3 linked regions of the Frankia casuarinae genome follow. The protein of the gene in region 3 interacts with the protein of the main gene of each other region in a pairwise test. Links are inferred from orthologs where the notes say so. Each region holds a gene or a part of one and is shown on either strand. Other genes may lie near its edges.

Region 1 (9,558 bases), 2.6 Mb from region 3 along the record:
CCGTCAGCGCCTCCGGCGTGGCCTTGCCGTACTTCGCCAACAGCCGCTTGTCGAGTGAACCCGCGTTGACCCCGATCCGGATCGGAACGCCGGCGGCCTTCGCCGCGCGAGCAATCTCCCCGACCTTGTCGTCAAAAGCCTTGATGTTGCCGGGGTTGACCCGGACCGCGGCGCAGCCCGCGTCGATCGCGGCGAAGACGTACTTGGGCTGGAAGTGGATATCGGCAATCACCGGGATCGGGGACTTGCGGGCGATCGCGGCGAGGGCGTCGGCGTCGTCCTGGCTTGGCACCGCGACCCGGACGATCTGGCATCCCGACGCTGTCAGCTGTGCGATCTGCTGCAGCGTGGCGTTGACGTCCGACGTCAACGTGGTGCACATCGACTGAACGGAGACCGGAGCGTCACCCCCGACCAGGACGTTGCCCACGTGGATCTGCCGGCTGTGCCGCCGCGTGCCGAGCGGACGGGCCGGAGCGGTTGGCATGCCCAGAGTTACGGTCACGTTGTCCTCACTGGCGAATCGGAGACGAAGATCGACGTGCGACTGACTCGGCCTGTCGGCTGCAGGAGGCAGGGCAGAATGGCACACCGTCGCGCATGTTCATACGAAATTACTGATTCAGGCGAATGGGATTGACGATGTCGGCGGACAGGACAAGCAGACTGAACCCGAGCAATACGACGACCGTGGCGTACGTGGCTGGTAACAGTTTGGCGAAATCCACCTTCTGCACCGGACCGCGATAACCCCGGAGCCTGCGTAGACCGTGCCGGGCCTGCTCGAAGCCCAGCACGGCAATATGACCGCCGTCCAACGGGAGTAGGGGCAACAGGTTAAAAATTCCGACCGCGAGATTGATCGCGGCGACCAGAATGAGAAGGTTCCGCACCCGGTCCACGGCCGAACTGCCCTCGGCCGAGACCACGTCACCGCCGATACGCGCCGCTCCCACCACGCTGATGAAACCCTGGGGGTCGCGGTTGTCGCTGAAGATATTACCGATATCACCGATCCGGCGGGTCAGCGTTTCGTACATGCCGGTGAACCCGGACCCGATGACATCGAAGGTGCGGGGCACCGCTTCGATCGGGTTGTAGTGCACTGTCTCGGTTCCCGGTTTGACGCCCAAGGCGCCGACCCGGTCGTCGCCCGCCTGCCCGGTCTCCCGATCGCGCCGGACCTCCACCAGGTTCGGCGTGAGAGTGAGGGTGCGGCCGTCCCGTTCGACGACCATCACCGCAGGCCCCGCTCCGTGCGCACGCACCTGCCGGGTGAACTGCGTCCAGGTCGTGACCGGAACTCCGCCGAAGCTGACGATCCGGTCACCCGGCCGCAGACCGGCCGCCGCGGCCGGCCCCGGTCCGGAACAAGTCGCGGTCGTGGCGATGCAACTCGTCGCGCCGACCCTCGACTCGCTGATCGTGGTCGTGCCCAGGACAACGAGCACTCCGTAGACCAGCACGATGGCGATGACGAAATGCACGAAGGAACCGGCCGACATGACCACGAGCCGGGCCCGCGCCCGCGCATTGTGGAAGGCGCGGGGTTCATCGGCCGGATCGATCTCCTCGAGCGGAGTCATCCCCTCGATCTTGACGAAACCGCCGGCCGGAATGGCCTTGACACCGTACTCGGTCTCCCCCCGCCGCCGGGACCAGATGGTCGGCCCGAAACCGACGAAGAACTTGGAGGCCTTCATGCCGTAGTGCCGGGCCGTCACGAAATGCCCGGCCTCGTGCGCGACGACCGACACCAGCAGGGCCAGTGCGAACGCCGCAATGCCGAGAAGCTCCATCAGACCGCCCCCTCGGCGCCGGGGGGGCGGCTCATACCGTGTCCCGTTCGGTCTCGCGCCGGATCAGCCGCCCTGCCGCCGCCCGCGCGGCTCGTTCGGTGGCGAACACCTCCTCCACCGTGGGATGATCGATCACTTCGTGCTCGGCGATGACCTCGGCCACCAGGTCGACGATACGGATGAAGGGCAGCCGCCCGGCGAGGAAGGCCGCCACCGCCTCCTCGTTCGCGGCGTTGAAGACCGCGGGGGCGGTGCCGCCGCGCCGCCCGGCTGTGCGCGCGAGCTCCACCGCCGGGAACGCCACCTCGTCCAGCGGTTCGAAGGTAAGCGCCTGCGCCCGCGACCAGTCCATCGGCGGCTGTGCCTGCGCCACCCGGTCCGGCCAGCCGAGCGCCAGCGCGATGGGCAGTCGCATGTCCGGTGGGGAGACCTGAGCGATCGTCGAGCCGTCGGTGAACTCGACCATCGAGTGCACCAACGACTGGGGGTGCACGACGACCTCGATGTCGTCGTAGGGAACCCCGAAGAACAGGTGCGCCTCGATCAGCTCAAGCCCCTTGTTCATCAGGGTCGCCGAGTTGATCGTCACCAGGGGTCCCATGTCCCAGGTGGGATGGGCCAACGCCTGCTCCGGGGTAACGGCGGCAAGCTCGTCGCGGCGGCGCCCGCGGAAGGGACCTCCGCTGGCGGTCAACACCAGTTTGCGTACCTCGTCCCGCCGCCCGCCACGCAGGCACTGCGCCAGTGCGGAGTGCTCGGAATCCACCGGCACCAGGCGGTCGGGGTCGCCACCGAGCGCGTCGAGCACCAACGGCCCCCCGGCGACCAACGATTCCTTGTTCGCCAACGCCACAGTCCGGCCGGCGGCCAGCGCCGCGAGCGTCGGGGCCAACCCGACCGAGCCGGTGATGCCGTTGAGGACGATGTCGCATGGCCACGCCGCGATCTCGCTCGCGGCGTCGGGACCGGCGAGAATCTTTGGCACGGGGAACTCACCCCGACGGTAGCCACGCCGCGACGCCTCGGCGAAGAAGGCCAGCTGGAGGTCCTGAGCGGCCGAGGCCGCCGCCACTCCCACGGCCTGGACGCCGAGGTCCAGTGCCTGAGCGGCGAGCAGGTCCACCCGGGACCCGCCGCCCATCAACGCCACCACCCGGAACCGCTGCGGGTTGCGGCGTACGACATCTATTGCCTGGGTTCCGATCGAACCGGTGGACCCGAGCAGGACAACCTCACGCAGGATCGAAGCCTCCACCACGTCACCTATTCTCTCAGGCCCACCGACCGCTCGACGCCGCCCTGTTCGGTTCATGACAGGTGCCACCCGAAGATGCGCAATGGGTCCAGTGACAACTACGTTTCGTCAGGTCTGGTGGGCAGGACTTTGCGGTCGCCGCCCACCCCGATCGGCCACCCCGATCGGGGTGGCACGTCGGCCCGGTCGGTCACGTCGACGACGGCTCCGACGTCTACTCATCCCCGGCCGGGTGAGGAAGAAGGTGTGGCGCCGGCTGCCGGCTGCCCGGACGGTTCGGCACGGGGGGCGGCATCCGGGGCGGCGGGCGACGCGGGCGTGGTGGCAGGTCCGGAGGATGCGGCGGGTCCGGAGGATTCAGCCGACGGTGCCGCGGGAGTCGGACTGGTGGCGACGCCCGGGCCGGCGGGACCGGCGGAGACGGCGGGAGCGGGCAGGCCACTTGTCGCGGGCGTAGGCGTGTAACCGAAATAGGTCAACGCCACAATGGTGGCACTCAGGCTGACGGAGGTCGGACCCAGCGCCGGGCGTGCCTGCGCCCCCGGCCAGGTGTGCCCCGCGCCCTGCATGGCTAACAGTCCGACATCGTGGCCGGCTGGGCAGCCGCTCCACACGGTGCGCTGCCAGGCGGCCGTGTCCCGGGAGGTCTGGCGGGCTCCGCCGCAGCCCAGAGCGGAGGCGTACCGGGCGAGCCGGTCTTCCACGGGCTGCGCGACGACCCCGGTGAAGGGGACCGGTCGCGGAGCACCTCCGCCGGCATACGGTGCGATCTGGTCCGAGGTCCCATGGATCTCCAGGACGTTGGTGGCGGGCTTGGCGCAGGAGCCGGGCAGCACGCTCGACCCGACGGTCACCGCCGCCGCAAGACGGCCCGGCAGCGCGCAGGCCAGCGTGAGCACCATGTTCGCGCCGTCCCCGTAGCCCACGGCGAAGACGCGTCCCGCGTCCAGGCACATCTGACCAACGAGGTCGTTGAGCAGCGCGCCGACGAAGAGTACGTCGTCGGGTCCCACCGCCTTCGATCTGGTGAAGTTCCACCGCATCTGCGTCCCGATCGGGGCGGCGACCACGAAGCCCGCCTTCGTCCCCTGATCGGCGAGCCGCGTGTACGCTTCCAGATCTTCCGGCGTCTGATTCAGATCATGGAAATTGAAGATCAGTGGTAGTGGCCTGGCCCGTGGACCCGCGGTCGGTACGGCGAGGACGTAGCCGCGCTCGGTTCCTCCCACCCGCAGCGCGCGGGTACCGATCCCGGACGGCAGGGTCTTCCCGGTGACGCAGCCGCTCTCGGGGGGCGGTGGGACCGTGGGCAACGGTATGGCCGACGCCACGGCGGCACCGGCGGCACGACCGCCGGATGCTCCGAGAGCGGCCTGGGTCGCCGAGGTCTTCGCCGGCCCCGGCTCCTGGGACATCGCGTACCACAGGAGCAGCAGCAACACTCCGGCGGCGGCCGTGATCGGCAGCCATACGGTGTTCGTCGCCCGGATACCCGGCCGGGAGGCCCCCCGGCGTCGACTCGTCGGACTACCGAAGGACACGGTCACCGTCAGGCGTCGTGCTCCCCACGGCACCGAACTCGACGAGACGGTCGGATCCGACCTGCTCCGGCCGGTCCGTCCGCTCCGGCTTCCCGGCCGGCTCGGCCGCGAGCTGTCCGCAGGCTGCCGCGATCTCCCGGCCCCGGGTGTCGCGCACCGTCGTCACGATGCCGCGGTCCCGGAGCCTGCGGACGAACGCGCGCTGGCCGGCCGGGGCGCTGGCGCGCCACGAGGATCCACCGGTCGGATTCAACGGAATGAGGTTCACATGCGCGAGCCGGCCGACGAGCAGGTCCGCGAGGGCGTCGGCGCGTCCCACGTCATCGTTGACCCCGTCGATCAGCGCGTACTCGACGCTTACCCGTCTGCCGGTCACCTCGGCGTACTCCCAGGCGGCCGCGAGCACCTCGACCACCGGCCAACGGGTGTTGATGGGGACGAGTTCGTTCCGCAGAACGTCGTCCGGGGCGTGCAGGGACACCGCCAGAGTCACCGGCAGGCCCTCTCCGGCGAGACGACGAATCGCCGGAACAAGGCCGACGGTGCTGACCGTCAGGCCGCGAGCCGACAGGCCCAGGCCCTCGGGGGGGTGAGCGGTGAGGCGGCGTAGCGCGGCGATCACCGCGGCATAGTTCGCCAGCGGCTCGCCCATCCCCATGAAGACCACGTTCGACAACCTGGTCTCGCCGCCCGCGAGCTCACGGCGCCGGAGAACCCGGGCGGCGTGCACGACCTGTTCGACGATCTCCGCGGTCGACAGGTTTCGGGTCAGCCCCCCCTGACCGGTGGCACAGAACGGGCAGCCCATGCCGCAGCCCGCCTGGCTCGACACACAGACCGTCGCGCGATCCGGATATCTCATGATCACAGACTCGAGAGAAGCGCCGTCCACGGTCCGCCATGCCGTCTTGCGGGTCAGACCGTCGTCGCAGCTCAGCGTCCGCACCGGGACGAGCAGCCTCGGCAGCAGGGCGTCGAGGAGCGGCTGGCGGTCCCGCTCCGGCAGGTCGGTCATCGCCTCGGGCTCATCGGCGGCGATCAACCGCGCATAGTAGTGCCGGGCCACCTGATCGGCGCGGAAGGCCGGCTGCCCCAGCGACACCGCGACGTCACGCCGTTCCTGCCGGGTCAGGTCGGCGAGGTGACGCGGCGCTCGGCCCGCTCGCCGGGTGAGCGTCAGCCGCACGGGCCGGCCCGCCTCGGCGGTCGGGGGCTGGTCCGGACGTCCGGATTCGGCGGTCGTGGCAGTCATCGCGGATCCAGTCTGCCAGGTGACCGCGACCGAGACGAATGCACGGATCTGTCCGAAGGGGCCTACGAGAGGCGAGACCGGTCGACTGGACCCGGTTTCGATCAGTTCAGGAAGGAAGTGATCAGAAGCCAGGCGACCGGGGCGGTGCACAACAACGAGTCCAGACGGTCCATCAGGCCACCATGGCCGGGCAGCAGGCTGCTCATATCCTTGATGCCGATGTCGCGCTTGAGCAGAGACTCACCCAGGTCGCCGATCGTCGCGGTACACGCGACCGCCAGCCCCAGCAGAACGCCCTGCCAGGCCTCGGCCTCCAGCGGCCAGGCCAGCACGATCCCGGCGACGATCACACAGGTCACCGCCGAACCGGCGAATCCCTCCCACGACTTCCCCGGGGAGACGGTGGGGGCCATCTTGTGCCGACCGCCGGAGAGGACACCGGCCGTGTAACCACCGACGTCGCTGGCCACCACCGTTCCCAGAAAGGCGACGACTCGCCAGCGACCATCGGAGGGTTCGGTGAGCAGCGCGGCGAAGCCGGCCGGAAAGCCGATGTAGCCGGCCACGAACGCGGCGCCGGCGACGTCGCGGAGCAGACCCGTGGACGGCCCGAAAGCACGGACCAGCGCCGCCACGCCGATGGTGCCGGCGAGAGTCAGCAGCAGGCCGGTGGTCCCGTCGGCGTACGCGACGACCGGCATGGCCGCCGCCCCGGCAACCAGGGGAAGCAGGGGAACCCGTACCTGCGTCAGTCGGATCGCGCGGACCACCTCGTGGGTGCCCAGGGCCATCGCGGCACTGATCACCCCGACAAAGATCACCCGCAGGGTGAACAGCGGAACGAGGATGACGGCACCGAGAAGGATGCCGACACCGATGGCGGCCGGCAGATTGCGGCCGGCACGTGAGGGCCGGGACGCCGTCCCGGCGGGCCGGCCGTGATTACCGGACCCAGGCGAGGATCCCGGCGGCGAGGATCCCGGCGGCGCGGATGACCCGGACGGCCCGGACTCAGCCACCGCGCGGCCGTCGACAGTCGTCATGGCTGCCCGGCCGTGGGCAGCGACCGCCGCATCGCGTATGCGTCATGCGCGGATCCGGGGACCGTCCAGGCGATTCCGAGACCATGGGAACCGAACATCGGAGCGAGCGGCCGGTATCGAGAACGGACGCGGGAGTGATCAAACCGAGAGAAGATCCGATTCCTTGAGCCGAAGAAGTTCATCCACCTGTCCGACGTATCGGTGGGTTGCCTCGTCGAGATCCTTCTCACCCCGCCGGCCCTCGTCCTCGCCGGCATCGCCGTCCCGCACGATCCGATCGATCGTGTCCTTGGCGTGACGTCGGACGTTGCGGATACTCACCCGGGCTTCCTCGGCCTTGGTCCGAGCCACCTTGACAAGATCGCGACGCCGTTGCTCGGACAGCTCCGGAAAAACACACCGGATGATGGTGCCGTCATTGCTCGGGTTGACCCCGAGATCGGAATCACGCACGGCCTTCTCGATCGCCCCCAGGGACGACTTGTCGTAAGGCGTGATGATCACCATACGTGGCTCCGGGATGTGGAACGACGCGAGCTGCTGCACCGGTGTCGGAGCGCCGTAGTAGTCCACCAGGATCTTGGAGAAGACCGCGGGAGTGATACGCCCCGTGCGGATGTTCGCGAAGTCCTCCCTGGCGACCGAGACCGCCTTCTCCATCTTCTCCTCGGCCTCGAGAAGCGTGTCGTCGATCACCGCATTTCCTTCCGTCTGTTCCTGGTCCGCCGGCGTCCACCGGGCGCCGGTCCTGTCATCACCGCGGTTCGGCCGAGCGCAGCCGAGTTCGTCGTCCCAGGGGCGAAGCCGTCCCGCCCGGTCCCGGATTCGCCTGACCGATGATCGCACAGCCGCCGCCTGCAGTGTGCCCTACCACGACGTCCCCGCCGACCTGGGCCGACACCGCACCCACCGAGAAGCCTCGGAGCCGACGGCCGCCGGCCACCCGACAGGGAGCCGGCGGTCCGACGACGCTCAGGCCTGGCGGATGTTGAACCGGGAGAACCGACCGACCTCGATCTTCTCACCCAGTGACGCGCCGGCCTGGTCGAGCAGAGCTCGGATGGTCACCTTGCCGTCCTTCACCCATGGCTGGTCAAGCAGCACGCTGCTCTTCACATACCCGTTGACGCGCCCTTCAACGATCTTCGCGATCGCCTGCTCGGGCTTGCCCTCCTCGCGGGCCGCGGCCTCGTAGATCTTTCGCTCCGCCTCGAGGACCTCGTTCGGGATCTGCTCGGCGGTGACGTACAGCGGGTCCGCCGCGGCGATGTGCTGCGCGAGATCGCGGGCGAGTTGCTTGAAGTCCTCGGTCTTGGCCACGAAGTCCGTCTCGCAGCGAAGCTCGACGAGCACGCCGAGGGTGGGCGGGAGCTGCGGGTCGGTCCGGTGCAGATAGGACTCGACCAGGCCGTTGGCGGCGCTGCGTGCCGCACGCTTGGCGACCTGCGCCTTGCCCTTCTCCCGCAGCCAGGACTTCGCCTTCTCGAAGTCCCCGGCGTTGTCGACCAACGCCTTCTTGACGTCGCTCATCCCAGCGCCGGTGAGCTCCCGGAGCTTCCGGATGTCAGCGACTGAAATCTCTGCCATGGTGCTCTTCTCGTCGGTGTGGGTCTGGATGCTGTCGTAGTTCTATCGGCCCCGGTCCCGCGGTGCCCGCCGGGCGCCGCGGGAGCGCCCGCCCGAGCGGCCCTGGCTGCGCGCCCGATCCGGTGCACGGGTCCGACCACCGGAACCAGGCCTGACATTCGGGAGCGGTGGTCCCCGACCCGACTCGGGGAACCACCGTCATCCTCACACAATGTCACCGTTGGTCGATCGCCACCACCGCAGGCGAATGAGACGCGGTAGCGGGTCAGACCGCGGTGCCGACCGCGGCGTCCGGCCGTGTCCCGTCCGCGGGCTCCGCCGTCGCCGGCTCCACCGCACCCGGGGCCTCGGCAGGTGCCTCACCACGCAGCAGGGCCTGCTCCCACTCGGCGAGCGGCTCCTCACCCGCGGACTGCTCGGGCTTGGCATCGGCAGAGCTCGAGGCGCCCGCACGGGCCATCAGACCGTCCGCGACCGCATCGGCGACCACCCGGGTGAGCAGGGCAGCGCTGCGGATCGCGTCGTCGTTGCCGGGGATCGGGTAGTCGACCTCGTCCGGGTCGCAGTTCGTGTCGAGAATCGCCACGACGGGAATGCCGAGCTTGCGGGCCTCACCGACGGCGATGTGCTCCTTCTTGGTGTCGACGACCCACACCGCGCTCGGCACCCGGCTCATGTCGCGGATACCGCCGAGGGTGCGCTCCAGCTTGACCTTCTCCCGGGTCAGCACGAGCTGCTCCTTCTTCGTGCGCACCTCGGTACCACCGGTCACCTCGATCTCCTCGAGCTCCTTGAGCCGCTGAAGACGCTTGTAGACCGTGGAGAAGTTGGTCAACATGCCACCGAGCCACCGCTCCTTGACGTACGGCATTCCGACCCGGGCCGCGTGTTCCTCGATTGCCTCCTGGGCCTGCTTCTTCGTCCCGATGAACAGGACCGTCCCACCGTGCGCCACGGTCTCCTTGACGAAGTCGTAGGCGCGGTCGATGTAGGACAGTGTCTGCTGCAGGTCGATGATGTAAATGCCGTTACGTTCGGTGAAGATGTACCGCTTCATCTTCGGATTCCAGCGCTTGGTCTG
Region 2 (9,680 bases), 260 kb from region 3 along the record:
CAGGGTGTCCAGCGACAGTCATCGAGCTCATTCCCGCTCAGCGCATCCTGCCAATCAGCCCACAGCCAGTCCCGGTCGAGGCCCGCGTCGAGGTGATCCCAGGCCAGCACCTCGCGTTCGTCACGCTCGCGGGTGGTGAACCAGTCCAGCGACACCCCCAGCGGTTCGAGCTCCGCCGCGCACGCGGACTCCCAGCGTTCGAACGAGAAGTACTCGTTCCAGCCGTCGAAGCGGCCGCCGTCTCGCCAGACCCGTTCGATCACCGCAGCCACCCGGCGGTCACCGCGGGCCAGCAGGCCCTCGATGATGCCAGGCCGACCGTCGTGGTAACGGAAACCGATCGCCCGACCCACCTCACGATCGGCGCGCACGGCATCACGGAGCAGCTTCAGCCGGGCGTCGGTCACCTCGTGCGGCGCCTGCCCCACCCACTGAAACGGGGTGTGCGGCTTGGGCACGAACCCGCCGATCGACACGGTGCAGCGGATGTCGCGCTGCCCGCTGACCCGCCGACCGGCCCGGATGACCTCCCTGGCGAGGTCGGCGATCTCCAGCACGTCTTCGTCGGTCTCGGTCGGCAGGCCGCACATGAAATAGAGCTTCACCTGCCGCCAGCCGTGAGCGTAAGCGGTGCTAACGGTGCGGACCAGGTCCTCGGCACTGACCATCTTGTTGATGACCCGACGCAGCCGCTCGGAGCCGCCCTCGGGGGCGAAGGTCAGCCCGCTACGCCGGCCGTTACGGGAGAATTCGTTCGCGAGCGTGACGTTGAAGGCGTCCACCCGAGTGGACGGCAGACTCAACGAGACGTTGGCGCCCTCGTACCGGTCGGCGAGACCGGTGGCGATCTCGCCGATCTCGGTGTGGTCCGCGCTCGACAACGACAGCAGGCCGACCTCGGAGAAGCCCGTCGCGCGCAGCCCCGCGTCGACCATCGCACCGATGGTGGCGATGTTGCGCTCACGCACCGGACGGGTGATCATCCCGGCCTGGCAGAACCGGCAGCCCCGGGTGCAGCCGCGGAAGATCTCCACGCTCATCCGCTCGTGCACCGTCTCGGCGAGCGGGACCAGCGGAGCCTTCGGATACGGCCAGGAGTCGAGATCGGACAGCGTGTGCTTGCTCGGCCGGGCCGGCACGTCGTCCCGGTTGCGGGTGACCGACCGGATACGGCCGTCGGGCCGGTAGGAGACGTCGTAGAACGCCGGCACGTACACCAGGCGCCGGCAGGCCAGCCGGTGCAACAGCTCGCCCCGGCCACCGGGACTCCCGGCCGCCTTCCAGGCGCGAACCACGTCGGTGATGCCCAGCACGGCCTGCTCGCCGTCGCCGAGCACGACGGCGTCGACGAACGTGGCGATCGGCTCGGGATTGAAGGCGGCATGCCCCCCCGCGACGACCAGCGGATCGGCGTCGGTGCGCTCGGCCGCGTGCAACGAGATCCCGGCAAGATCGAGTGCCGTCAGCAGGTTGGTATACCCGAGTTCGGTGGCGAAGCTGACGCCCAACAGGTCGAAATCGCCCACCGCGCGGTGGGCGTCCACCGTGAACTGCGGCAGCCCGTGCTCGCGCAGCAACGCTTCCAGGTCCGGCCACACCGAGTAGGTGCGCTCGGCGAGCACATCCGGCTGCTCGTTGAGGATCTCGTACAGAATCTGTAGTCCCTGGTTGGGCAGGCCGATCTCGTAGGCGTCCGGATACATCAGGCACCAGCGGACGGCCGCGGAGTCCCAGGGTTTGACCGTGGAGTTGCCTTCGCCTCCGACGTACTGCACGGGCCTTCGCACCCGCGGGAGCAGCGGCTCCAGGCGAGCGAACAGCGACTGTCCGGACATGCATGCGAGCCTACGGCACGCGCCAGGTCCACCTCGACGCTCGGCCGACCCGGGAAGCGCGGCCGACCCGGGAAGCGCCGCCGACCCGGGAAGCGCCGCCGAGCGAGCTCAGGAGGCATACGGGTCCGATCGGGATCGCAGCCGCACGTTCTGCAGGAGTCCGACAGCAATCATGTTTGCGAACATCGACGAACCGCCGTAGGAGAGAAAAGGCAACGGCAGGCCGGTGACCGGCATGATGCCCAGGCACATGCCGATGTTGACGAACGCCTGGAAGGTGAACCAGGAGACGACCCCGGTGGCGACGAGCGCGCCGAAGGAGTCCTGCGAGCCGAAGCCGATCGACAGGGCCCGCCACAGAACCACGCCGAGCAACACGATGATTCCGCCACCCCCGAGATATCCCAACTCCTCCCCCGCGACACTGAACACGAAGTCCGTCTGCTGTTCCGGGACGAACTGGCCCTGGGTCTGCTGGCCGTGCAGCAGGCCCCGTCCGGAGATTCCGCCGTTGGCGATCGCGATCATCGCCTGGTCGACGTTGTAGCCCGTGCCGGACGATGCCTTGTTCTCGGAGACGAACGAGGTCAGCCGGGCCTCCTGGTACGGCTTCAGAAGATGGAACTGGAGGATCGCGCCGCCGAACAGCACACCGCAGAGGATCAGCCCCAGCACCCATCGGCGCGGCGCGCCGCTGACCGCCAGCATGCCGAGGGTGGTGAAGACCAGAACCATGACGGTACCGAAGTCCGGCTGCAACATGATCAAGCCGATCGGGACCACGGCGAGCCCGAGCACGAGCAGCACGTCACCGTGGCCAGGGGCGCCGCGCCGGACTCCCGTGTGCCGGTCCTCGTGTTTCTCACCGAGGATCATCGCCGCGCCGACCACGAGCGCCATCTTGGCGAACTCGGACGGCTGCAGCTGGAAGCCGGCAGGCAGCACAATCCACGAGTGTGCGCCGTTGATCGTCGAACCGAACAGGAGTACCGCGACGAGCCCGACGAGCGAGCCGAGATAGACGAAGGGCGCGTAGGCCCGCACCGCCCGGTAGTCGATGACGGTCGCAACCGCGCCGAGCACCAGCCCGATGGCCAGGTTCAGCAGGTGCCGATCGAGGAAGGTGTTGGGATCACTGCCCGCCTCGCTGAGCCGCTGGCGGGTCGCCGACCAGACCAGCAGAGCACCGAGAACGGACAACGCGATGACGCAGAGCTGCAGCGGCCAGTCGAGCCGGCGCAGCGGCGAGTGGGGCCCGGAAGCCCTCTCCCGCAGGTGCCCGATCCGCCCCCGGATGGGCACCGGAGACGATCGAAGTGCGGTGGGTCCCGCTTCGTCTACCACTGCGCCTCCCGCCACCACCGTCACGCCGACACGACATTCACGTCCTGGGCTCCCACCCCATCCCCCGAGACCCCGCCCCCATCCCGAGGCGCCGTCCTCACGGCACGAGGTGGCCGTCAGGGCGGCGCCCGGCCCGTCGCCGTCACGCCCGCGCCGCTGGTGCCGGGCAGGGGGGCGGCCGGGCCCGGCGCCGATCCGGCCGGCGAGGCCAGCGTCGCGGGGGCGGGCTGCGGTGACGCCGCCGCGATCGTCCCGTCCCGGTTGAGCTTCGGCAGCCCGGCCGGCGGTTTCCCACCCGGCATCGCCGCCGGCCGGCCGACACCGTAGATTGCCTGGTAGATCTGTTTGGCCACCGGAGCCGCGAACTCCGCGCCGGTCCCGGAGTCCGGGATGGTGACCACGACGGCGAACTGGGGGTCGTTCGCCGGCGCGAAGGAGGCAAACCAGGAGGTGTCCCCTTTACCCTCAACCTCGGCGGTTCCGGTCTTCGCCGCGATCGGGACGACGTCGCTCGGCCAGTCCGCGAAGACGCCGGTGGCGGTGCCCCCGCCCTCCGTCGTCACCCCGCGCAGGCTGTCCCGGATGTAGGCGAGGTTCTCCGGTGAGACCGGCAGCGTCCCGGCCCGGCGCGGCGCGAAGGTCCTGACGACCTTGCCGTCCGGAGACACGGTGGCCTTGGCGAGGGTGGGCTTGTACAGGGTGCCGCCGTTGGCGATGGCCGCGTAGGCGACGGCGAGCTGCAGCGGGCTCAGCGACAGGTACTGGCCTTGGCCGATCGCGAACTGGGTGGCGGCACCGGCGTTGTACAGGTAGCCGTCAACGCACGCCTCGGCGGCGTACTTGCGGTACCGCTCGGCCTTGGCCGGGTCGGGTTCCTCCGGGTAGCCGTTCTTGGCCCGCCGGCAGTAGGAGTCCTTGAGCTCCGCCCAGATCGCCTTGGCGCCGGCGCGGTCGACGACGGAGCCCCGCGTCTCGCCGGGCAGATCCAGCCCGGTGGTCCGGCCGAAGCCCATCGCCTGGGCCATCTTGACGAAGTATTCTTTCGGGGGGGAGTAGGGCCCACGGCCGTTACGCAGCCCGCCGTCCGCGAGCCAGGCGTCGTAGGCGAACTTGTCGAAGATGACGTCACAGGAAATGACCAGCGCCTGGTGCAGGGTGATCGGACCGGCCGACTCGCCGTCGAAATTGTGGAAGACCTGGTCACCGATCTGCAGGCTGGGCGCGCAGTCGTAGCGGTCGTTCCCCTTGGCGCCCAGGTTCTGCATCGCGACGGCGGTGGAGATGGCCTTGAAGGTGGAGCCGGCCGGCCCCGACCCCTGGTAGGCCCGCGAGAGCAGCGGGATGCCGTTCGCGGGATCGGACAGCGCCCGGTAATCGCTCTCCGAGACCCCACCGCTAAAGACCGACGGGTCGTAGGACGGCAGGCTCGCCATCGCGATCACCCCGCCGGTGCGCACGTCCAGCACAACCGCGGAGGCGGTGCGCGGGCCGCCCCCGAGCTTCTTGATCGTTTCCGTCAGCGCCTGCTCGACCGCCTGCTGCACGTCGAGGTCGAGGTTGAGCACCAGGTGGTCACCGCTGAGCGGCGCGATGGTCGACGCGGTACCGGCCACCCGGCCGAACCGGTCCACCTCCAGGCGTTCCACCCCGTCGGTGCCGCGCAGCTCGTCGTCATAGGTGCTCTCCAGACCGGCGACGCCGATCAGGCTGTTGAGGTGGTAGCCCTTCTCATCCCCCTGCTTGTCGAGCTGGTCCTGACTGACCGGCGCGAGATAGCCCAGCTCGTGCGCGGCCAGCGCGCCATGCGGGTACTCGCGGACGGCCTGCAGGTCGGCGGAGACACCGGGGAAGCGGTCGGGATGTTCGATGACGGCGAGGGCCTGCCGCGGACTGACGTCCTTGGCGACCGGTACCGGCTGGTAGGGCGATCCGTTCCAGCAGGGCGGCTTCACCTGGGCGCTACAGAACCGGATTCGCCGGGCGAGCTCGTCCGCGGGGGTGCCGATCACCGCGGCGAGGCGGGCGAGGACGGCCCTGCCCTGGTCGGCCTGCCGATCCGTGGTCGACCGGTTCACCGAGATGACCAGCGACGTACGGTTTCGGACGAGGGCCTGCCCCTTGTCGTCAAGGATCATCCCCCGGGTCGCGGGCGTCACCACCTCGCGGACCCGGTTGGTCTCGGCAACCCGGCGGTAACGGTCACCGTCCAGGATCTGGAGCACCCACAGCCGCGCGCCGAGTGTGATGAGCAGGGAGACGACCAGCACGCGCAGCAGCAGGACGCGGACCCGCATCCGGTCGTTCACCGCGGCTCCCGCCGTCGACCGCCGGCCAGCCGCCGGGAGCCCGCGAGCAGCAACGGGAACAGGAACGGGGTGAGCAGGAGGGCGTAGACGCCGGCTACCAACGCCCGCAGCACAGCCTGACCTCCCGTCAACGCCGCCTCACCGAGGATCGAGGTGGTGGCGGCGTATCCGAGAGTGCCCAGCACACTCGCCCCACCGATCGCCGCCAGGGGAACCACCACCGACCGCTCCGCCGCATCCATCGCCAGTCCGACAGCGTAACCGATCAGACACAAAACGAGAGCAGTCTGACCGAGGACATGACTGGAGGACAGATCGGCCAGCAATCCCGCCACGAAGCCGGCGACCGCGCCGAGCAATGGCCCCTCGATCAGCGCGATCGCTGCCAACAGAACGAGCATGAGGTCAAGCCGGCCACCGGGCAGACCCAGCCGGGCGATCACGGAGACCTGGAGGATCAGGGCGACGGTCAGGAGCACGACCGCGGCCACGACGGCGCGCCCGCGCAGGGTCTCCTCAGGGCCGGCGATGCCCCACATCACGCTCAACCCGCTCCGCCCCCGACGCCGGATGCCGCCCCGGCCAATGATCCCCCCACCGGCGACCCAGCGGTGGGTGACAGCGGGGCCGGCGGAACGGACGCGGTCGGCGGAACGGACGCGGCCGGCTCGGTCGGCACCGGCCTGGGCGTCAGCACCCGGTCGCCGGGGTCGGCCGGTGGCTTGCCGACCACCACCCCGACCAGGTCCAGGGTGCCGACCGACGCGTACGGTTTGACCTCGGCGGTCCGCGACAGACCATCGACGTCAGTGACCTTGGTGACCATACCGATCGGGACGCCGGCGACGTAGTCGAGACTGCCGAAGGTGACCAGCCGATCACCTTTCTGCACCCGATATGAGGCGTCGTACAGCGTGAAGGTCAACGTGCCCGGTCCCTGCCCACCGGCCACGGCACCGAGCAGCTGGGTGCGTTCGAGCCGTGCTCCGATGTGACTACCCGGGTCGCAGGCCAGCCGGACGATTGCGGTGTGCTCGGTCACGCCGGACACCGTGCCGACCAGCCCGTCGGCATTGAGCACGGTCTTGTCGACCACGATGCCGTCGGCCCTGCCGGCGTTGATGGTGACGGTCCAGTCCGTCCCCGTCACGTCACCGACCGCAATCACCTTCGCCGGCACGATGGTGTACTGGCCCTTGTCCGCCAACAACCGGAGGTCGGCGAGTTCGGTCGACATCCGGCCGATCTCGGTGTCGTCGGCGATCTGGCGGCGCAGGCGGGCGTTCTCCTCCGCGAGTCGATCCGCCCGGTCGTGATAGCGGTTCGGATGCGTCAGGGAGGAGGCGGTCCGGCCAATCGGGCGGGTGACCGTCGTGACGCCGTTCTCGACCCCCCCGAAGATCGAGTGCAGAACCCCACGTGCTCCGGTGGCCGATCTCCCGGTCCGGTAGTCCAAGGTGATCAGAGTGAAGGCGATGATGAGCAGGGCGACGATCACCAGGCGAGATCGCCTCGTGCCACGGCCCACAACACCCTCCGAACACACTCTTACGCGATCCGGTGCCGCGTGGCGACGGCCACGCGGCACCAGGCACCGCTCCGGCTATATCCAATGGGAAGGGATCGGTCCAATGGGAAGGGATCGGCAAAGGCCCTGCGCAAGCGCCTAGCGCCGCGGCTCGGAGATCAGTACCTGCTGTAGGGCCTCGAACTCCTCCACACACTTGCCCGACCCCATTGCAACCGAATGCAGTGGATTCTCCGCGATGTGGATCGGCATGCCGGTCTCCTGCCGCAGCCGCTCGTCGAGACCGCGCAGCAGCGCCCCGCCGCCGGTGAGGACGATGCCGCGGTCCATGATGTCGCCGGAGAGCTCCGGCGGGCAGCGGTCGAGGGTCACCTTCACCGCGTCGATGACCGCGTTGACCGGATCCTCGATCGCCTTGCGGATCTCCTCCGCGGTCACCACGATCGTCTTCGGCAGTCCGGTGATCAGGTCACGCCCACGGATCTCGGCGCTGGGCTCGTCGGGAACCTTGTGCGCCGACCCGATCGCCATCTTGATCTCCTCGGCGGTGCGTTCGCCGAGCATCAGCGAGTACTCCTTCTTGACGTAGGAGATGATCGCGACGTCGAGTTCGTCCCCGGCGGTACGGATCGACTGGCTGGTGACGATGCCGCCCAGTGAGATCACGGCGACCTCGGTGGTACCCCCGCCGATGTCCACGACCATGTTGCCGGTCGGCTCGTGCACCGGCAGACCAGCGCCGATCGCCGCGGCCATCGGCTCCTCAATGATGTAGACCTTGCGGGCGCCGGCCTGATAGCCGGCGTCCTTCACGGCCCGCTGTTCCACGCCCGTGATGCCGGAGGGCACGCATACGACCAGCCTGGGCTTGGCGAAATGGCGCCGCCGGTGCACCTTCTGGATGAAGTAGCGCAGCATCCGCTCGGTCGTCTCGAAGTCGGCGATGACGCCGTCCTTCAGCGGCCGCACGGCCACCACGTTGCCGGGCGTCCGGCCGATCATCCGCTTGGCGTCGGTTCCGACGGCGAGGATGCCCGAGGTGGTGGTATTGATCGCGACCACGCTCGGTTCGTTGAGGACGATCCCGCGGCCACGCACGTACACCAGCGTGTTGGCGGTACCGAGGTCGACGGCCATGTCACGACCGAGGAACGACAGCGAACTGGACATCGTCGGGTACCGACCTTCCCGGGGGATGCGGTCCTGGCCGCCTCCGGCGCGACCGACAGGCACGGCCTACCGAGGAGCCGGAGAAGCGCGTGGAACACGTACAGAGTTCGTAGATCGGACAAGACGACCCGGGCGCCCACCGGGAATTCGACCACGGCCACCGACCACGACCCTGTCGGTTACCGCGACCCACCGGACACGCTCCGGGCAAGTACTTGAAGGGTAGACCGACACCGGGCCCCTCGCCGCCCCGGTCGGTGATGGGCCGGTTTCGTGTCACCCTTGGGCCGGAACCGCCCTGCGCACACCCATGAGTCACGAGGGCGACACGCCCACGGTCCCGGCCCGGCCAGGCCAGGCCAGGCCACCCGAAATCCGACCGGAGGCGTCTCGATGCGTCTCGGGAACGCCCCGGTCGGTGTGAACGGCTACGCGGTCAGCTCAGGCCCGGGAAGAAGAGGTCGATCTCCCGCTTGGCAGACTCCGGCGAGTCCGAGCCGTGCACGAGGTTCTGGCCGATCTCCAGCGCGTAGTCCCCACGCAGCGAGCCGGGCGCGGCCTTGACCGGATCGGTTGCGCCGATCAGCCCACGCGACGCCTCCACCGCACGCGGCCCCTCGGCCACGAGGGCCACCAGCGGCCCGGAGGTGATGAAGTCGACCAGTTCACCGAAGAACGGCTTGCTGGCATGCTCTCCGTAGTGCGTCTCGGCGACGGACCGCTCCAACGTGCGCAGTTCGAGCGCCACCAGAGTGAGCCCCTTGCGCTCGAGCCGGCCGACGACCTCACCGACGAGGCCACGGCTGACGCCATCGGGCTTGACCAGGATGAGGGTGCGCTCGACGGACACGGTACTCCTTCTCGATCATCGACTTCGTCGTCCTCGACGAGGGACCCAAGGATCCCTCGCCAACTTACAGGGTGCCCACGTCCGCACCGTGACGGGACCGCGGCGTCCCGGGAACGCCCCGCAACCGCATCAGGAACGCGTCGGGAACATGTCGGAAAACCCAGGAGGACGTCACGGACGCAGCAACGCCCGGGCCCGACCCACGACGGAGGCCGAACCGGTGACCACCACGCCGGCGCCACCCAGATCGGCGTCCTCCTCGGCGAGGCGCACCCCGGCGTCGAGCGCGTCGTCCAACCGGGGTACGACCTCCACCCGGTCGGAGCCGAAGACACCCACGGCGACCGCGGCGAGACCGTCGACCGGCAGCCATCCGGGCCCAGCACCGGCGGTGACCACCACCGTGTTCAGGACCGGCTCCAGGACGGCCAGGAGCTCCGCTGCCTCCCGCTCGGCGGCACCGTCCCGCTCGGCGGCACCGTCCCGCTCGCCACCACCGTCCCGAGCGGCGGCACTCTCGACCTCGCGCTCGATGGCGATGACCCCGACAAGGACGTCGAAGGTGAACGCCTCGTCGAGCGCCGCGGCCAGCGCGCCCGCCGCCACAGGCGAGCCGGCCACGTCAAGAATGATCGTCGGGGACCGGC
Region 3 (9,710 bases):
GGGCGGCGACGATCTCCGGATGGTCGTCGGGCAGCGCACTGGACGCGACCACGACATCCGCACCGGCGAGCTCGGCGGCGAAGGCGGCCGGACCGGGCGTGGCCCCGATCCGGATCGGTACCCCCCGTGCGCGTAGGGTCGCCACCCGGGGCGAGTCTTCGGAGTCACTGCCGCTCACCGTCCCGCCGCCCGCGAGATGGATCTGGGCCAGCGGAGACAGGCCGCTGCCTCCGATGCCGAGGAAATGGACGTGCTGGGTGCGCTGACCGGTCACGGGAGGCAGTACACCATCATCGGCCCCGGTGGTGGTGAGGTCTCTTGATCCGTGGCACGGCCAGGCGTCGGGATCCGTACATTGATCGGGGTCCGTACATTGAGACGAAGCCCCCGTCGGCTGCGCCGGGAAGGTCGCCGGAGGCGAGTCACGGTTACCACAGACTCCTTCCGGGGCGGGGGTCCCCGCATTGTGGCGAAGCCACCATGCGGGGAAAGTCGTGACGCGCCGACAGCGTCCTTGACCACCGCCGAAGCCGTGCCTACTGTCCGATCCACAGTCGGAAGTTGACATAACTGTAACCGTCTAGCTGACGGTGAAGGTTGAGACTTCGACTGCTTTCCTCGCTCGCCGCGCGGCTCCGCCTTCCCGCGGCGGCGCAGGGGCGGGGTAACCCCCGTCCGACCACCGACGCCGCTGGAGGACCGACACCGCATGGCTGCCCCACAGAACTATCTCGCGGTCATCAAGGTCGTCGGGATCGGTGGTGGTGGCGTCAACGCCGTCAACCGGATGATCGAAGTCGGTCTCAAGGGCGTCGAGTTCATCGCCATCAACACCGATGCCCAGGCCCTGCTCATGAGCGACGCCGACGTGAAACTCGATGTCGGCCGTGAGCTCACCCGAGGCCTCGGCGCCGGAGCCGACCCCGAGGTCGGCCGCCAGGCTGCCGAGGATCACCGGGAGGAGATCGAGGAGGTCCTCAAGGGGGCCGACATGGTCTTCGTCACCGCGGGTGAGGGTGGTGGCACGGGTACCGGCGGTGCGCCGGTCGTCGCGAACGTCGCCCGCTCCCTCGGAGCACTCACCATCGGTGTGGTCACCCGGCCGTTCACCTTCGAGGGTCGGCGCCGGGCCACTCAGGCCGACACCGGTATCGACACTTTGCGTAATGAGGTCGACACCCTCATCGTCATCCCGAACGACCGTCTGCTGGCGATGACGGACCGGGACATCAGCGTTCTCGACGCCTTCCGCAGCGCCGACCAGGTGTTGCTCTCCGGTGTCCAGGGCATCACTGACCTGATCACCACGCCCGGCCTGATCAACCTGGACTTCGCCGACGTCAAGACGGTCATGTCCCATGCCGGCAGCGCCCTGATGGGCATCGGACGGGCCCGCGGCGACGACCGGGCCACCGTCGCCGCCGAACAGGCCATCGCGTCCCCCCTGCTCGAGGCGAGCATGGACGGGGCTCAGGGGGTGCTGCTCAACATCTCGGGTGGGTCGGACCTCGGCCTGTTCGAGATCAACGCGGCCGCCGAGCTGGTCGCCGACGCGGCCCACCCGGAAGCGAACATCATCTTCGGTGCGGTCATCGACGACGCACTCGGGGACGAGGTGCGGGTGACGGTCATCGCCGCCGGCTTCGACACCGTCCAGGACCGGCGGACCCGCACCCTCAACGCGGCGGGGCAGCGGCGCCCGCCGGGGCCGGCCGGCGGGTCGGCTGCCGGGCCGCCGACGGTGGCCGCCCCGGCCACCTCGCCCGCGACAACGATCCTGCCGCCGCTGCCGACGATCTCCACAGTCCCGTCTCGGACGCCGCCCGCCGCCCCCGCCACCCCCGCCGCGCCCCCGCCCGTCGCGCCGGTCCCGCCGCCCACACCGAGCTACCTGCAGGCACCCCCGCCGCCGATCGCGCCGTCGAACGTCGGTCATTACCACCCGGAACCGCTGCCGGGGGCGCCGGCCTCGAACGAACCCGCTGCGGCCGCCACGGCCGAATCGACCGTGATCCCGACGATCGAGTCTCGCCTCGCCCCGCCGAACCGTGAACCGGTGGAGCCGCCGGTCGATCAGGCCTATGGTCAGCACCGCCCGGAGCCGCCGCGCACTGCTCCCCGGCCGACCTACCCGCCTCGCCGGCCGGTGCGGCCGGTGGCCGACGACGACGAGTTGGACGTGCCGGACTTCCTCAAGTAGCCGGTGCCAGGCAGACTTCCGGCATGCCGGTTCTCGTCACCTCGCGCTCGGGCGGGGTCAGCGACCCGCCGTTCGAGGGACTCAATCTGGGCGACCACGTCGGGGATGCCGACGAGGCCGTCGCCGTCAACCGACGCCGGCTCGTCGACCGGCTGCGGATGCCGGTCCAGTACATGCGGCAGGTGCATGGGAGGCAGGTCGCCGTGTTGCGTCGGCACGGGCCGCCTCCACAGGCGGACGCGCTGGTGACCGATGTCCCCGGCCTCGTGCTCGCCGTGATGGTTGCCGACTGCGCACCGGTGCTGTTCGAGGCCCCCGCGGTGGTGGGAGTGGCGCACGCCGGCCGGGTTGGGATGGCCAGTGGCGTGATACACGCCACTCTTGGGGCCCTCGAGCGGCTCGGCGCCGCCCGGGACGAGCTCCGTGTCACCATCGGTCCATGTATCTGTGCCGGCTGTTACGAGGTGCCGGAGGATCTTCGTTGCGAGGTGGATACCCAGGTGCCGGGGAGTGCGGCCACCACCCGCGTCGGCACCGCGGCGATCGACCTGCGTGCCGGTATCCGTCGTCAACTCGCCGCCGCCGGTGTGACCGATATAACAATTTCTGCTCGATGCACCGCCGAGGATCCGGAGCTCTACTCCTACCGTCGAGAGGGTCGGACGGGACGCTTCGCCGGTCTGGCCTGGCTCGGGCCGACGCCATGATCCACCGGCCCGAGATGCCCGCGAGGCATGGCGCATCCGGCTCGGGGGAGTCCGACGGACCGTTCGACCCGGACCGGCCTGCCCCGGACCGGCCTGCCCCGGACCGGCCTGCCCCGGACCGGCCTGCCCCGGACCGGCCTGCCCCGGACCGGCCTGCCCCGGACCGGCCTGCCCCGGACCGGCCTGCCCCGGACCGGCCCGCCCCGGACCGGCCCGCCCCGATCGAGCTCGATCCGGCGCGCCTGGACCGGTTGACGCAGCGGCTGGCCGAGGTCCGGGCTCGGATCGCGGGGGCGGCCCGGGCCGCGGGCCGTGATCCGGACCACCTCACCCTCATTGCGGTCAGTAAAACCTACCCACCCCAGGATGTTGTGATGATGCACACGCTCGGGGTGCGGCACTTCGCCGAGAACCGGGAGCAGGAGGCCGGGCCGAAGGTGAGTCTCGTCACCCGGCTGATCGGCGGGGAACGGAGCGTCCCGGCCAAGGGAACCGGTGACGGCCTGTCCTCCGGTGCCACCGGTTCCGACGATCCGATCTGGCATTTCGTGGGACAACTGCAGCGCAACAAGGCCAGATCCGTTCTTCGTTGGGCGGATTGGGTGCAGTCGGTGGATCGGGTGAGCCTGGTGCCAGTGCTCTCCCGGCTGGCAATGGAACGCGGCCGCCCGCTGTCGATCTGTCTCCAGGTCTCGTTGGACCTCCCTGGTGCTTCCGATGGGAAGATCGGCGCGTCGATCGCCGGCTCGAGGCGCGGAGGGATCGATCCGGCCGGCCTTTCCGCCCTGGCCGATCTTGTCGAGGAGGCGCCGGGACTGGCCCTGCGAGGCGTGATGGCTGTCGCCCCCCGGAGGGGGCAGCCACGACCTGCGTTCGCGCGACTGCGTGAGGTGGCGGAACGCCTGAAGGTGGGGCATCCCCAGGCCACCGTCATCAGTGCCGGCATGTCGGGAGATCTTGAGGACGCTGTGGCCGAAGGCGCGACACACCTTCGGATCGGCACCGCTTTGTTCGGTGAACGGCCTGGTGTCCCTTAGAGTCGCGCCCATGGGGCTCGGGCGCAGGGCGATGGTCTACCTCGGTCTGGCCGAGGAGGATGAGGACTATCTCGACGACGACTATGACGACGGTCGTGCGGTCGGTCGTGACGACCGGCGTGCTATGCACGAACCGGTTCCGATGGACCGTACGGTCCGTCGGATAGACGCACGTGAGGAGCCGGTCGCCATGCCGCGACGTCCACCGGTCGAACCGCTGCGTCCCGCCGGTCCCGTGCCGATGCGCAGGGTGGCCGCGGTGGAGGAGTCGCACCCCTACCGGATCACCACGCTTCAGCCACGCAGCTACAATGAGGCGCGCCAGATCGGCGAGGAGTTCAGGGACGGGACGCCCGTTATCATGAACCTCACCGACATGGACGATGCCGACGCCAAGCGGCTGGTCGACTTCGCCGCAGGTCTGATCTTCGGGCTGCGGGGCGACCTCGAGAAGGTGACAAACAAGGTCTTCCTGCTCTCGCCGCACAACGTCGAGGTCACCGAGACGGACAAGCGACGCATCCGCGAGGGTGGGTTCTACAACCAGTCATAGTCAGGGGGCGTTCGCGTCCCCCCCGTTTCTCAGGAGAGAGCACCATCAGCACAGTAGGAAGCTTGATCTTTTGGGTGCTGACGGTCTATCTGTTGCTCCTGATAGCACGATGGATCATCGATCTGGTTCTTGCCCTCAGCCGATCGTTCCGCCCGACCGGCCCGCTGGTACTGGTCTTCGAGATCGTGTACACGGTAACTGACCCTCCGTTACGATTCATCCGGCGATTTCTTCCGCCGTTGCGGGTGGGTAGCGTTGCGCTTGACCTCGGGTTCCTGCTGCTCTTCCTAGTGGTCATCGTGCTTCGAAGCTATGCGCAGAGGCTGTGACGGGGTTGTTGTGCACACCGCGAGCGCGGGCGCGGCAGACTGCCCGCAGACCGCCCTCTCTTCGGGGAGCGGCGATGCCGCACGAGGAGGCGACGTGGCTCTGACACCACAGGACGTTCAGAACAAGGTCTTCAGTCCGACGAGGTTTCGCACGGGCTACAACGAGGATGAGGTCGACACCTTCCTCGACGAGGTCGAGGCCGAGCTGACGCGGCTGCTGGACGAGAACAGCGACCTGCGCCGGCAGCTCGACGAGGCCCGGCGTTCCGGCGGTGGTGGTCCGGGCGTGCCCGCGCAGATCCTCGAGGAGAACCAGGGCCTGCGCCGCCAGCTCGACGAGGCGCGTCGCCAGATCGCCCAGGCGCAGGCCCAGGCCGCCCAGGCTGCCCGGGAGCGGGGCCAGCAGCCGCAGCCCCCCGCGCCGCAGCAGGGTGGCGCCCCCACCACGGTGATCTCGGCGGTGGGTACCTCCGGACCGCCCGCCCGGGCCGGCGGCAACCCGCAGGTGGAGGCCGACATCGAGCAGCGGGTCGCCCGTACCCTCGTGCTGGCCCAGCGCACGGCGGACGAGGCGCTGCGCGAGGCGCGCGCGGAGTCCGAACGCGCCCGCCGCGAGGCGAGGGCGGACGCGGACCGCATCATCGGTGAGGCCCGGGCGCACGTGGCCGAGCAGCTCGGCGGCTTGGAGGACGACAAGCGTCGTCTCGAGGGCCAGGTCGAGCAGCTTCGGGCGTTCGAGCGGGAGTACCGCACCCGGCTGCGGGCCTACCTGGAGATGCAGCTGCGGGACCTGGACGGCATGCCGACCCAGCCGGCCGTCGGTGCCGGCGGGCCTCCGCGGCCGGGCCTCAACCCGGGTGGTGGACCCACACCGCCCGCGGTGGGCATGGGGCCCAGTGGCGCTGCGCAGAGCCCCGCCCACCAGCCGACCTTCCCGCCCGGTCCGCCCCTGCCCGCCGGCGCCGCCATGGCCCGCGACAACGGTCACGGCCGGCCGGACATGGACGCCACCCGGCGGGACGCCCCGGGAATGCAGGAGTTCTGATCATCCACCGCGCGGCCCTCGGCGGGTCCGGCGTGGCCCTCGGCACCGGCGCGGACGGCCGGTCTCGTGATGGGGTGATCGAGAGATGCTGACGCTTTGTGGAGCGGTTCTTGCTCTGTGTACGGTTCTTGCGGTGGTCGGCATCCTCGCCGGCAGCGGTTTCGTCTATGCGTCCCTGATCTTGACGCTGGCCGCCGCGGCGCTGCTCCCGGCGGGAGCAGTACGCCGGGCCTCTCGCTGGCCCCGGGCCTCTCGCTGACCCCGGGCCTCGGTCTCAGCCGCCGGTCGTCTCGTGCCGGGTGAGCGTGAACGCCAGGCCCAGCTCCTCGGCCGCCGAGCGGGCTGCCGTCTCGCGCGGCTGCGCCGCAGGTAGCTCCGTGCGGGCCGCCTCGGTGAAGGAGACCGCCAGCACCTCCTCGGCCACCGTCTGACCGTGGGTACGCAGAGCGAGCGCGGTCTCCTCGCGCGTCGCCGCCCAGGAGACGTCCACCCGGTCGGTGATCTCCAGCCCCGCCGCCTTGCGCGCGTCCTGGAGCACCCGGACGACGTCGCGGGCGAGCCCGGCGCGGGCGAGCTGCGGGGAGATCTCCAGGTCGAGGGCGACGGAGAGCCCGGACTCGGCGGTGACCGCCCAGCCCTGCCGCGGCGTCTCCGTGATGATCAGCTCGTCCCCGGACAGCTCGACGTCCTCCCCGTCAACGGTGACGGTGAGCCGTCCGTTGACGGGAGGACCGGCGGCCGCGATGGCCGCGGCGGCCGCCTTGGTGTTCCTGCCGAAGCGCCGCCCCAGCGCCCGGAAGTTCGGCTTCACCGAGATGTCGACGACCTCCGAGGTCGCCGGCTCCACCGTGGTCACGTTGAGCTCCTCGGTGATCTGCGCGATCAGCTCGGGGGAGAGCTCGTCAAAGGCACTCGCGCCGACGACCGCCCGCGGCAACGGCTGGCGGGTGCGCACCCCGCTGGCGGCCCGGGCGGCGCGGCCGAGTTCCACGATCCGCCGGACGAGATCCATCTGCTCCGAGAGCTCCGGCGTGTGCAGCCCCGCCGGGAGCTCGGGCCAGGCGGCCAGGTGCACCGAGTCGGGGGTCCGCGGGGATGCGTCGGCGAACAGCCGTGACCACAGCCAGTCGGTGAGGAACGGCGTGAACGGCGCCATCACCCGGGTCAGCGCGTCCAGGCAGGTGTGCAGGGTGCTCAGGGCGTCGGCGTCGCCGGCCCAGAACCGGCGGCGGGACCGGCGGACGTACCAGTTGGACAGGTCGTCGACGAACCGGGCGATCCGCCGCCCGGCCCGCAGCGAGTCGAAGTTCTCCAGCGCATCGTCCACCTCGGCGACGGTGGCCGCGAGCTCGGACAGCGCCCAGCGGTCCAGCACGTGCCGTCGGGCCGGCGGTGTCGCGCGCGGGTCCGCGGCCGGGTCCGCGCCTGGGCGCCAGCCGGCTGCCCCGGCATAGAGAGCGAAGAAGGACGAGGTGTTCCAGTAGGTGAGCAGGACCTTGCGGACGATGTCCTCGATCGCCTCGTGACTCACCCGGCGGTCCGCCCACGGCGAGCCGCCGGCGAGCATCAGCCAGCGGACCGCGTCCGCGCCGTGCCGCTCGAACAGCTCGAAGGGATCGAGCACGTTGCCGAGATGCTTGCTCATCTTGCGGCCGTCGGCGTCCAGGAGCAGGCCGAGACAGAGCACCGTCTCGTAGGAGGAGCGGCCGAACACCAGCGTGCCGACCGCCATCATCGTGTAGAACCAGCCGCGGGTCTGGTCGATCGCCTCGCAAATGTACTGCGCCGGGTACTGCCGGGTGAACGCCGCGAGGTTGTGGTGCGGGGCGCCCCACTGGGCGAACGGCATCGCGCCGCTGTCATACCAGACGTCGATCACCTCGGGCACCCGGTGCGAGGCGCCGCCACAGGTCGGGCAGGTCCCGGTGACCTCGTCGACGAACGGGCGGTGCGGGTCGAGGTCGGCCAGGTTCCGCCCGGCGAGCTCGGAGAGCTCCGCGAGTGACCCGACGCACACCAGGTGGGTGGGGTCGTCGTCGCAGCGCCAGACCGGCAGCGGTGTCCCCCAGTATCGGTTGCGGGACAGCGCCCAGTCGACGTTGCCGCGCAGCCACTCGCCGTACCGACCGGTCTTGATCCGCTCGGGGTGCCAGGTCGTCCGCTCGTTCTGCGCCAGCAGCTCGTCGCGGATGGCGGTGGTCCGGATGTACCAGGACGGCAGCGGATAGTAGATCAACGGTGTGTGACAGCGCCAGCAGTGCGGATAACTGTGCGTATACGTCGACGCCCGCCACAGCCGGCCCCGCTCGCGCAGGTCGGCGGTCAGCGGCGCGTCGGCATCCTTGAAGAACATCCCGCCGACCAGGGGGACGTCGGCGAGGAAGCGACCGTCCGTCCCGATCGGGTTCACCACCGGCAGCCCGCTCGCCCGGCAGACTGCGAGGTCCTCCGCGCCGAACGCTGGCGCCTGGTGGACCAGGCCCGTGCCATCCGTGGTCGTCACGTAGTCGGCGAGCACGACCGAGTGCGGGACGCCGGTGCCGGCCGCGAACCGCTCGGCCGCCAGCAGCTCGAACGGGCGGGTGTAGCGGGCACCGGCCAGCTCCGCCCCGCGGAACCGCTCGACGATCTCGGCGTCCTCGCCGAGGGCCGCGGTGACCAGTGGTTCGGCGACGACGAACAACTCCCCGTCCCCCGCGCGGGCCAGGACGTACTCCACCTCCGGATGAACGGCCACCGCCGTGTTCGACACCAGCGTCCACGGGGTCGTCGTCCATACCAGCAGCTGCGCACCCTGCCCGGCGAGGCCCAGGGCGTCGGCGACGAGCGGGAAACGGACGTAGACCGAGGGGTCGTCGACGTCCGAGTAGCCCTGGGACACCTCGTGGTCACTAAGCGGCGTTTCGTCGCGCGGGCAGTACGGGGTGACCCGGAAGTCCTCGACCAGCAGGCCCTGGTCGAAGATCTGCTTGAGCGACCACCAGACGCTCTCGACGTAGCTGGTGTCCATGGTGCGGTAGGCGCCATCGAGGTCGACCCAATAGCCCATCCGCTCGGTCATCGCGGAGAAGTCCGCGACATGGCGCAGCACCGACTCGCGGCACCGGGCGTTGAACTCGGCGATGCCGAACGCCTCGATGTCGTTTTTGCTGGTGAAGCCGAGCTCCTTCTCGACCGCGAGCTCGACGGGCAGCCCGTGGCAGTCCCAGCCCGCCCGCCGGGGAACGTGGTAGCCCTTCATCGTCCGGTAGCGGGGGAACAGGTCCTTGAAGACCCTGGCCTCCACGTGGTGCGCCCCCGGCCTGCCGTTGGCGGTGGGTGGGCCCTCGTAGAAAACCCACAGCGGGCGGTCCGCGGTGGCCTCCAGCGAACGGTGGAACACCTTGGTGTCGCGCCAGCGGGCCAACGTCTCCCGCTCCAGGGCGGGCAGGTCCACCTGGGCGGGCAGCGGAGCGAAGGTGGGATGCCGCAGAGGGGTGCTCATCGTGGGGACCCGGTCTCCATAGTCGTAATCTCCGTCGGGCTGGTTCTCCAACGGAGGGACGACGCCTCACCGGTCCCGGGCGTGACCATCCGGCCGATGCGCCGGCCGCCTGTCCTACCCGGACCGGGGGTACCGCGGTACCACCCTCCTTGCGCACCCGCTCGGCCGGATCGGGCCGAGGGATGGCCCCTCGTTGTCCTCGCGGCGGCCGGATCTACTGGGGACCCGATGGTCGACCGGATTCCGTTCTTCCGGCGGCTCGGGGGTGATCTTCGCGACGCGCTGGCCACCGGGCTTCCACCGACCCCGGCTCGCTCGGGCTGCGCCCGCCGCTACTCGTCCCCGTCCACGCCGT

Evidence for each region.
Region 1: the proteins of ftsZ (region 3) and rlmN interact in binary tests that used the Escherichia coli proteins (3 or more experiments, as listed by UniProt). The link is inferred for Frankia casuarinae from one-to-one orthologs.
Region 2: the proteins of ftsZ (region 3) and FRANCCI3_RS06070 interact in binary tests that used the Escherichia coli proteins (3 or more experiments, as listed by UniProt). The link is inferred for Frankia casuarinae from one-to-one orthologs.

The regions. Positions count from the first base shown.
Region 1 is NC_007777.1:4,271,499-4,281,056, forward strand. What follows is about bases 3,715-6,516. They hold rlmN (23S rRNA (adenine(2503)-C(2))-methyltransferase RlmN), read right to left. Parts: upstream 5,848-6,516; coding sequence 4,582-5,847; downstream 3,715-4,581. Other genes in these bases: FRANCCI3_RS18050 (alpha/beta hydrolase family esterase), read right to left, coding at 3,715-4,601; FRANCCI3_RS18060 (phosphatidate cytidylyltransferase), read right to left, coding at 5,949-6,516. Also shown: ispG (flavodoxin-dependent (E)-4-hydroxy-3-methylbut-2-enyl-diphosphate synthase), read right to left, coding at 1-505; FRANCCI3_RS18040 (M50 family metallopeptidase), read right to left, coding at 615-1,799; dxr (1-deoxy-D-xylulose-5-phosphate reductoisomerase), read right to left, coding at 1,831-3,111; more of FRANCCI3_RS18050, read right to left, coding at 3,273-3,714; more of FRANCCI3_RS18060, read right to left, coding at 6,517-6,890; frr (ribosome recycling factor), read right to left, coding at 7,029-7,586; tsf (translation elongation factor Ts), read right to left, coding at 7,863-8,477; rpsB (30S ribosomal protein S2), read right to left, coding at 8,743-9,558.
Region 2 is NC_007777.1:1,444,204-1,453,883, reverse strand. Bases 6,168-9,091 are described here. They hold FRANCCI3_RS06070 (rod shape-determining protein), read right to left. Parts: upstream 8,184-9,091; coding sequence 7,152-8,183; downstream 6,168-7,151. Other genes in these bases: ndk (nucleoside-diphosphate kinase), read right to left, coding at 8,620-9,033; mreC (rod shape-determining protein MreC), read right to left, coding at 6,168-7,013. Also shown: FRANCCI3_RS06095 (TIGR03960 family B12-binding radical SAM protein), read right to left, coding at 1-1,835; rod shape-determining protein RodA, read right to left, coding at 1,944-3,179; mrdA (penicillin-binding protein 2), read right to left, coding at 3,296-5,485; rod shape-determining protein MreD, read right to left, coding at 5,482-6,024; more of mreC, read right to left, coding at 6,030-6,167; FRANCCI3_RS06060 (dihydrofolate synthase), read right to left, coding at 9,205-9,680. UniProt on the Escherichia coli protein: Forms membrane-associated dynamic filaments that are essential for cell shape determination. Acts by regulating cell wall synthesis and cell elongation, and thus cell shape.
Region 3 is NC_007777.1:1,708,599-1,718,308, forward strand. Bases 1-2,954 are described here. They hold ftsZ (cell division protein FtsZ), read left to right. Parts: upstream 1-709; coding sequence 710-2,200; downstream 2,201-2,954. Other genes in these bases: murC (UDP-N-acetylmuramate--L-alanine ligase), read right to left, coding at 1-274; pgeF (peptidoglycan editing factor PgeF), read left to right, coding at 2,224-2,907; FRANCCI3_RS07140 (YggS family pyridoxal phosphate enzyme), read left to right, coding at 2,922-2,954. Also shown: more of FRANCCI3_RS07140, read left to right, coding at 2,955-3,944; FRANCCI3_RS07145 (cell division protein SepF), read left to right, coding at 3,955-4,497; FRANCCI3_RS07150 (YggT family protein), read left to right, coding at 4,572-4,826; FRANCCI3_RS07155 (DivIVA domain-containing protein), read left to right, coding at 4,921-5,871; ileS (isoleucine--tRNA ligase), read right to left, coding at 6,146-9,355. UniProt on the Escherichia coli protein: Essential cell division protein that forms a contractile ring structure (Z ring) at the future cell division site. The regulation of the ring assembly controls the timing and the location of cell division.